One region of the Mammaliicoccus fleurettii genome, then DNA from elsewhere that is predicted to be linked to it. Evidence: riboswitches for the same ligand, from Rfam matches in the RefSeq annotation. Region 1 holds a riboswitch; each other region holds the start of a gene.
The links. A riboswitch is a leader RNA that binds a small molecule or an ion and turns the genes downstream of it on or off. The one in region 1 is predicted to bind S-adenosylmethionine.
Positions count from the first base shown of each region.

Region 1 (3,291 bases):
TTTTAAAAATTATTTAACTCATTACTATATGTTCGTTAGTAATATTGTTATAATAGATTTAAATAGACATATGGAGGTAAAGACATGATAAAATTTTATCAATATCCTAATTGTACAACTTGCAAAAAGGCAGCAAAGTTTCTAGAAGAGAATGGTGCTAGTTTCGAACCGATTGATATTACACAGTTAACACCAACAGCTAAAGAATTAAAGGATATCATTGATGGTACAGATATTACTGTGAATCAATTATTTAATACTCGAGGCGCTAAATATCGCGAGTTGGGTTTAAAGGATAAAATGAATGATTTGTCTGACAACGAAAAATTCGATTTATTAGCTTCAGATGGTATGTTAATCAAAAGACCTTTAGCAGTTTTAGGCAATAAGGTTACTTTAGGTTTTAAAGAAGACGAATATCGCCAAACTTGGTTGTAAAAATAGTTGCTTGAATAATCGCTTTATGTCATGATTATAGGTGAAATACATATAGGAGGGGATTACTTTGACAGTACCTAGTGAGTTAAAATATTCTAAAGAACATGAATGGGTAAAAATTGATGGTGATGTTGTAACAATTGGTATTACTGATTTTGCTCAATCAGAATTAGGGGACATTGTGTTTGTTGAGTTACCTGAAGAAGGTGACGAATTAACTAGTGGAGATTCATTTGGTAGTGTAGAATCTGTTAAGACAGTTTCTGAGCTATATGCACCACTATCTGGAAAAGTCGTTGAAGTAAACGAAGAACTAGAAGATAGCCCTGAGTTTGTTAATGAATCATCATATGATAAAGCATGGATGGTTAAAGTTGAGTTATCTGATAAAGCTCAATTAGATGGATTACTAGATGCAGACGCTTATAGTGAAATGATAGGTGAATAATATAATATTAAACTCCACGATGCAAATGGTATCATGGAGTTTTTTTAAATCTTGAATACGAAGTTGAACTATAATATTAATTCATTTGTAGAAGGTGATGGCCATGGCGATGATTAAAAAAGTAATAATCGTAGAAGGTATTTCTGATAAAAAACGAGTGAAAGAAGTATTAAATGATCATGTTCATATTATTTGTACACATGGAACAATGGGTGTAGAAAAAATGGACGAACTTTTAGAAGAAATTTATGGTTCACAAGTATATGTTTTAGTCGATCAAGATAAAGAAGGTAAACGTATTCGAAAATGGTTTAAGAAGTATGTGAGTGAAAGTCGTCATATTTATATTGATTCGACATTTTCTGAAGTAGCTCGCTGTCCAAGACAATATTTAGCGAATGTGTTAAACTATCATGGATTTACAGTAAACAATGATTTTGTATTGAAAGGGAAGTATCGTTACCATGAAACACACAGAAATATTGAACGATATATACAAGCATTTTGATAAGGATTTACATTTATTATTTGGCTATACACCTACATGTGGAACGTGCAAAATATCTGAACGTATGCTGGATATAGCGAACGAAGTAACACAATTACCAATCAATAAATGTGATTTAAATTTTTATCCAGAGTTCTGTAGAGAATTTGAAATCTTATCAGTACCTGTATTATTCATTATGAAACAAGATAAGGTCATAGAAAGAATATACGCTTTTCAGTCTGTTCCTTATATTGTTGAGAATATTCAAAAAGTTATTGACGATAAAAACTTATCATGATAGTATGAATTTAATTAAATACGTAGTAACTCTTATCAAGAGTGGTGGAGGGATGTGCCCTTTGAAGCCCGGCAACCGTCATATATATATGAAATGGTGCCAATTCACAAAAAGTGTAAACTTTTGAAGATGAGAGAAAGACATATTTCTAACGCCTTTCTCTTGATAATTAGAGTAAGGCGTTTTTAATTTAAAGATTAGGAGGCAGCAGATTTGATTGAGTTAAATAAAGTTGTTAAAACTTTCAAAACAAAAAAAGGTGACATTACAGCTGTTGACCATGTCGACTTAAAAATAGATAAAGGAAGTATATATGGTGTAATTGGATTTTCTGGAGCTGGAAAAAGTACATTAATACGAATGTTTAACGGTCTGGAAACGCCAACTGAAGGTGAAGTTATAGTTGATAGTGCAAATATTGGCAAACTTTCTAAACAAGACCTTAGATTAAAAAGACAAAAGGTAAGTATGATATTCCAACATTTCAATTTACTATGGTCTCGTACGGTTAAAGATAACATTGCATTTCCTTTAGAAATTGCAGGGGTATCTAAAAGTGAGATAAACGAAAAAACAAAAGCACTTATCAAAAGAGTGGGTCTTGAAGGTCGTGAGAATGCTTATCCATCACAATTATCCGGTGGGCAAAAGCAAAGAGTTGGTATAGCTCGAGCTTTAGCAAATGATCCGCGCGTATTATTATGTGACGAAGCAACAAGTGCATTAGATCCTCAAACTACTGATGAAATATTAGATTTATTAGTAGACATAAACAAAGAGCTCAATTTAACAATTATACTTATTACACATGAAATGCATGTCATTAGAAAAATATGTGATCATGTTGCAGTCATGGAAAATGGTAAATTTGTCGAAGAGGGAGAAGTTATCAATGTATTTAATGACCCTCAAACATATGTTACACAGCGTTTCGTAAAAGATGACTTAAAAGCTGATGATCTTCAAAGAACATTAGAAGATTTCAGAAAAGAACAACCAAACGGAGAAATTTGGAAACTGAATTTCGTTGGTGGAACGAGTTCAGAACCTGTGTTAGCAAAAATTATTAAAACATATAATATCGATATTAATGTCATTGAAGGTGATGTTAAGTTGACTCAAAATGGCACATTTGGCCATATGATCGTTCATTTACCTCAAGGTGATTATTCTAAAGATCAAATTAAAAAAGAACTTAATGATCTTGGTGTGAAAGTAGAGGTGAATGTAAGTGAATAAATCATTTGGAGATATTATAACTGAAATGATTACAATGCCTAATGTTAAATGGGATGCCGTATGGGAAGCATTATATGAAACACTATACATGACGGTAATATCAACAGTATTTACATTAGTATTTGGTTTAATATTAGGAACATTACTATTTTTAACATCAAGAGGGACATCAAAGAGCTCTCGAATATTTTATTCAATCGTATCATTCGTCGTTAACTTATTCAGAGCTATTCCATTCATCATCTTAATTCTACTATTAATACCTTTTACAGATATTTTATTAGGAACAATCAGTGGTCCAAAAGGTGCACTACCAGCATTAATCATAGGTGCATCACCTTTCTATGCTAGATTAGTAGAAATAGGTATGAAAGAAAT
Region 1 covers NZ_MWJM01000009.1:59,550-62,840, reverse strand. The annotation lists gene B2G86_RS08720 (arsenate reductase family protein) at 85-438, shown strand; gene gcvH (glycine cleavage system protein GcvH) at 506-886, shown strand; gene B2G86_RS08710 (toprim domain-containing protein) at 990-1,394, shown strand; gene B2G86_RS08705 (thioredoxin family protein) at 1,351-1,674, shown strand; SAM riboswitch class I at 1,704-1,810, shown strand; gene B2G86_RS08700 (methionine ABC transporter ATP-binding protein) at 1,888-2,913, shown strand; gene B2G86_RS08695 (methionine ABC transporter permease) at 2,906-3,291, shown strand, end outside.

Region 2 (3,291 bases), on a different contig from region 1:
AACGATTAAAAGTAAATCCGCCTTCTGCTTGAATGTGTTCTGAAGTTTCTCCAAATTTACAGAAGTTTTCTTTGAAATCTGAAGCAAGTTGTTTAGCTTTTTCATCATATGCTTCTGCTGATACCCATGTATTACGTGGGTATAATATTTCTGATGGTACTCCTGAAACGTGTTTAGGAATATTTAGACCAAAAATATCATCTTTAACAAATTCAGAATTTTTGATTTCTCCACTTATTGCACGACGAATCATTGAGCGTGTATGTTTTAAGTCCATTCTAGAACCTACACCATACTCTCCACCAGTCCAGCCAGTGTTCACTAAGTAAACATCTACATCATGTTCGTCAATTAATTTACCTAGTAATTCTGCATATTCTGTCGCATGTAATGGTAAGAATGGAGAGCCGAAACAAGTTGAGAATACAGGTTGTGGACTCGTTACGCCTCTTTCTGTTCCTGCTAATTTAGATGTAAATCCACTTAAGAAGTGATACATCGCTTGTGATTTATCTAATTTTGAAATTGGAGGTAATACACCAAATGCATCTGCTGTTAAGAAGATGATTGTATTTGGATGAGCTGCAATTGATGGTGTTACAATATTATCTATAAAATCGATAGGGTATGCTGCTCTAGTATTTTCAGTTAATGAAGTGTCGTTGTAATCAACTGATCCACAAGATTTAACACCTACATTTTCTAATACTGTACCATATCGAATTGCATCATAAATTTGTGGTTCTTTTTCTCGACTAAGGCTTACTGTTTTAGCGTAACAGCCTCCTTCGATATTGAAGACTCCATTCTCATTCCAACCGTGTTCGTCGTCTCCGATAAGTTTTCTATTTGGATCAGCAGATAAAGTTGTTTTACCTGTTCCAGATAGACCGAAGAATAAAGCGACATCTTTGTTATAACCAACATTAGCTGAGCAATGCATGCTCATAATGCCTTTTTTAGGTAACAAGTAGTTCATAACTGAGAATATACCTTTTTTCATTTCACCAGCATATTCAGTACCACCAATTAATATAACGCGATGTTTGAATGAAGTGATAATAAATGTTTCAGAGTTTGTGCCGTCCTTTTCTGGATTTGCTTTAAATCCAGGTGCACTGATAACAGTAAAGTTAGGATTAATATTAAGTGCATCTTCTTTAGTTTCAGGACGTATAAACATATTTTGAGCAAATAGATTATGCCAAGGTAACTCATTAATCACACGTAAATCTAAGCGTGATGATTCATCTGCACCAGCATATCCATTGAAGACATAAAGTTGTGATTTTTGGTTTAAATAGTCAATAACTTGATCATATAAATTTAAGAAGCTATTTTCTGAGATAGGTTGATTGATTGTTCCCCAATCAATATCTTGTTCTGTATCTGCTTCTTTTACAATAAATTTATCTTTAGGTGAACGTCCGGTATATTTCCCTGTTTCCATTCTAATAGCACCAGATTCAGTTAATACCCCTTCACCAGATTCTAGAATATGACTATATAATTCAGTTCTAGAGAGTTGTTTGTGTGTAGTTTCCTTATTAAGAAGGTTAGAAAGTTCGATTGATTCTGTAATTGACTGTATTGCCATAAATGACGACCCCCATGTCTTATATTAGTGTTGTAAGCATTTTCATGGAATTAGTATAACACATTAAAATATATAGTCTATACTAATAGGAAAATTTATTTTAAAAATTTATGACAATTGAATTATATTTCGTTGCATTGACATAATCAGAAAACTCTAGTATTATCGTCTTTGACGGATTCTCTTATCCTGAGTGGTGGAGGGACATGGACCCAATGAAACCCAGCAACCTCTTTCTATTTGAAAGAAAGGTGCCAAACCGTTTGCAGACCAATATTGTCTGAACGATAAGAGCGAATGGACGAGTGTGCCTTCTCTCTATTTTTATTGAGAGAGGGCACTTTTTATTTGCGCAGAGAAAGAGACCGTACAACATTATTTAAAGGAGATTTTTTATGTTAAAGAATAGAAGACTCTTCACATCTGAATCAGTAACAGAAGGGCATCCAGATAAGATTGCGGATCAAATTTCTGACGCAATTTTGGACGAATTATTAAAAGGTGACCCTAAAGCTAGAGTCGCTTGCGAAACAACAGTAACAACAGGTATGGCTTTAATTGCAGGTGAAATTTCAACTTCAACATATGTTGATATACCTAAAGTAGTAAGACAAACTGTAAAAGATATAGGATATACGAGAGCAAAATATGGCTATGATTTTCAAACAATGGCAATTTTAACTGCAATTGATGAACAATCTCCAGATATAGCGCAAGGTGTAGATTGTGCGTTAGAAGATAGAGATGACTTAACAGATAGAGAAATTGAGTCTATTGGTGCAGGAGACCAAGGGCTTATGTTCGGATATGCAACAAATGAAACAGAAACTTATATGCCGTTACCAGGTTATTTAGCACATCAATTAGCTAAACGATTAACAGATGTTCGTAAAGAAGGCACTTTAGATTATTTACGTCCAGATGGTAAGACACAAGTAACAGTTGAATATGACGAGAATGATAAACCTGTAAGAGTTGATACAATTGTTATTTCTTCACAACATCATGAAAAAATTGAACTAGAAAAAATACAACAAGATATTAAAGATCATGTTATTTACCCAATCGTTCCTAAAGAATTATTAGATGATGAAACTAAATTCTTTATTAATCCAACAGGTAGATTTGTAATTGGTGGACCACAAGGTGATGCAGGATTAACTGGAAGAAAAATTATCGTAGATACATACGGTGGTTATGCTAGACATGGCGGTGGATGTTTCAGTGGGAAAGATCCAACTAAAGTGGATAGATCAGGAGCTTATGCAGCGCGTTATGTAGCTAAAAATATTGTCGCTAGTGGACTTGCAGACAAATGTGAAGTTCAGTTAGCATATGCAATAGGTGTGGCTCAGCCAGTTTCAATATCAATAGAAACATTTGGAACTGGTAAAGTTGAAGAAACAACTTTAGTAGAAAAAATTAGAGAAGTATTTGACTTAAGACCTGCAGGCATTATACAAATGCTGAATTTAAGACAACCTATTTATAAAAAAACTGCAGCATATGGACATTTTGGAAGAACAGATGTTCAATTACCTTGGGAAGAATTAGATAAAGTAGACTTATTAAAAGATTTACTTAAATAAACTAAAAAGCACTGTATAAAAAATTACCTTTTTATACAGTGCTTTTTTAATTTCTGCAAACATTGGACTTTGCTTATAGGTTTTGTACATGTTATTTAAAGTGTT
Region 2 covers NZ_MWJM01000008.1:78,890-82,180, reverse strand. The annotation lists gene pckA (phosphoenolpyruvate carboxykinase (ATP)) at 1-1,597, opposite strand, end outside; SAM riboswitch class I at 1,779-1,891, shown strand; gene metK (methionine adenosyltransferase) at 1,993-3,186, shown strand.
Region 2: it holds a riboswitch for S-adenosylmethionine, as region 1 does, so the genes downstream of both, metK (methionine adenosyltransferase) here and B2G86_RS08700 (methionine ABC transporter ATP-binding protein) in region 1, are expected to answer to the same signal.

Region 3 (3,291 bases), on a different contig from region 1:
GTATAGGGAATGTCACAAGTAAATTAACAAATACTAATAAAAATACCCATAATACTATATACCCAGGAATACTTGCTTGTAATATTTCTAATGAAGTTTGTAATGTTTCTTCAATTTCAGTCGTTAAATTTCCACCCATTTCAAAGTAAGAAATTAAAACATCATGATACTGACTGAAAAACTTGCTTGTTAAAGGTAGGTTTCCCGTAATTTGTAAAATTAATACACTACCTATTGTTAAAATACTCATAAACGTTGTCACTAAGTATAGAATACGTTCTTTTGATGTACGTTCAACGAGCAATTGACCTATGAAAACACTCATAAATATCATAAGCGTCATGACTGTTAATAAAAATACATTATTAAATAATACGGTCGCACATAAGGTCACGACGACTGTCACAAAAAATGACGGTTTAGATCGATACCAGAGTATTGTTCCGGGTATCGTAATGAACGGTAATATAATAATCGCTAAATATGGTACAAGACTCATGACAATCACACTAAGCACAAGTACTAATGTTGCAATAATTGTCGCTTTTATATCGACTTTAAAAGACAAATTTTTCACTTCCCAATCTAATTTAAACATCTTTCTCTATTTTACAGATTTTTAACGCTTAAAACAACGTACGTGACTTTTCAGATGATATTAACGCGCTTTAAATTTATGTAATTTTAAGAAGTGATATACGTAAGGTGCCCAATCTCCAAAGTTTAATAGAAATCCATCATGGCCAACATTGTCTGGTACGAAGAAATGTCTATGATATTTAAAGAATCTACCTAAAGCTCTAACTTGATCATCTGGATACAATAAATCATCAGCGAACCCTAAAGTTAATACTTTCGTTTCGAGTTGTTGTAACCTTTCTTCGACATCATCACGACCTTTAAATATGTCATGACTATCTAATACATCTAACAATGTTAAATAACAATCTTTATTGAAGACATCTTTAAATTTATTACCTTGATATTTTTGGTAACTCACTACATCATCCGCTGAAAATCTCGATTCATAATCTTTACTTGAACGGTAAGTTAAGAAGCCTATCTGTCTTGCGATACTTAAGCCATCTTGTCCATTCATATTTATAACTTGTCTAGCAATCTCATTAAACGCTCTACTATATGATGAAGTCTTCTCTGTAGCTGCTAATATAACTGCTTTTTTAACTTCAATAGATCCGTCATAAAGCATTTCTAAAGTTTGCATTCCACCTAGAGAACCACCAATTAATACATCTATTTTTTCGTAGCCAAAATGTTTTAACGCTAAAATATTTGCTTTAGAAATATCTCTCATAGACAATCTCTCAGGAAAGTCGGGCGTATTCAATTTAGAGCTTGAACCATAAGGGCTACCAATCACATTGAATGTTATAAACTGATAATCATTGATTGAAAGATAACCACCATCAATAATTTCTCTCCACCAACCTGGATTTTCATCATCTCCATAAGTAAGATGATTCCCTGTTAAAGCATGACAAACAACAACTAAAGGCTGTCCTTTGTGACCTACATATTCATATTGAAGCTTTAAATTATCTATCACTTCACCAGATTCTGTTTCGAAATGTCCTAGTTCAACTAAACCTGTGTCTCGAGAAATAAGCATATTAGAACCTCCTTGTTATTAAATAGAAAGACTTCTTACTCGTTAAAGAAGTAAGAAGTCCTCATCATCCTTATTATGCGAGTAAACTCGTTGGTAGTAGCACCGTATCTTAAACGACCGGTTGCTGAAGTGTCATCGGGCCAAATCCCTTAACTTCTCTGAATAAGCTTTGCTATATAATTTATATTAAGAATACTAGAAAAGTGCATTTCTTTCAATAAGTTAACGAATGAAATTAAAAGACTAATCGAACAATCGCCATGATGAACATTCCTGCTATAACTGATATCGTTAAACTTCTAGAAATTAAAGCTATCATCAATGTTGGAATGGCAACGAAAATACTTTCGTAGTTGAATGTGAACCCAGAATGACCTTCTTGATTTAACATACCTTCAACAATCAATGCTGTAAATAAACATACAGGCACATATTGCAGCCATTTAATCACACTTTTAGGAAATTCAACCTTTGATAAAAATGCAAAGGGCGATACCCTTATAACCCACGTTAAAATAAAACAACCCAAAATAATAAGCATTAAATACATTGAAATACTCATTTATCAAACACCACCCCTGCGACTGAAGCAATGATCGTCGCTAAAATAATAGATAAATAAGTCGGCATAAAACATGTAAGAATTATCATACAAATGGTTGTTAAGACAATTAAAAATATATAAAAGAAAACTTTGGTTTTATGTATTGTTTCAAACTGTGCGACGAGTAAAAATATAAACATCGCTGTTAAAGCGTAATCTAAACCAAAAGCTTCAGGCTTCGGAATCAAGTTTCCTACTAAACCACCTATTATTGAAGTCAATATCCACAATAAATAAGCAGAAATATTTAAACCGTGCATCCACGTAGCATTTAAAGCTTTTTCTTTAGCATATTTTGTTATTGCAACACCAAATGATTCGTCGGTCACGAGTGTTCCTATACCGATATTAGACCAAAATCCATTACCTTTAAACGCTGGGACTAACGCTAAACTTTGAAGAAACATTCTAGAATTAACAAAGAATACAGTTAATAAAATAGCTGATATAGGAGATTGAATTGCAACTAACGCACAAATAATAAATTGAGCCGCACCTGCATATACAAAGATAGATAACAAAGCAATTTCTAAAATAGATAAGCCTGATGAAACACCTACAATTCCAAATGCTAATGCAACACTAAAATATCCAAGCATCGTAGGTATACAATCTTTAACACCTTGAAGAAATAAAGTTTTATTCGTCATACTAGAACTGGTCAATTGCCTACCTCCAAACTACATAACGCCAATCAGGTTAGTCTAACGTTTGTCTAACCTCAGTCTGACTTATCTCTTTTTTTATTTTTAAATATGTCTTATTTTTATCATACATACCACACTTTAGCAATAAGACCTGATTGTATATTAAATCAATTTTCATAACCTTTCTTGCCTAAAAAAAGGCACCTGAGGAAAAAATATGAGTGAGAAACTACAGAACCGTACCCTACCCTAGGCAAGCATGCACGTACAAAATCGTAAGATTTTATAAAAATAGATATTATTAATGATTTTGTATAGTGCGGACGCCTGAGGGAATAGTATGTGTGAGAGACTACAGGCTCGAGCCATACCCCTAGGCAAGCATGCACATACAAAATCGTAAGATTTTA
Region 3 covers NZ_MWJM01000005.1:114,562-117,852, reverse strand. The annotation lists gene B2G86_RS05880 (DUF2232 domain-containing protein) at 1-577, opposite strand, end outside; gene metX (homoserine O-acetyltransferase MetX) at 659-1,630, opposite strand; SAM riboswitch class I at 1,698-1,799, opposite strand; gene B2G86_RS05870 (AzlD domain-containing protein) at 1,866-2,192, opposite strand; gene B2G86_RS05865 (AzlC family ABC transporter permease) at 2,189-2,884, opposite strand.
Region 3: it holds a riboswitch for S-adenosylmethionine, as region 1 does, so the genes downstream of both, metX (homoserine O-acetyltransferase MetX) here and B2G86_RS08700 (methionine ABC transporter ATP-binding protein) in region 1, are expected to answer to the same signal.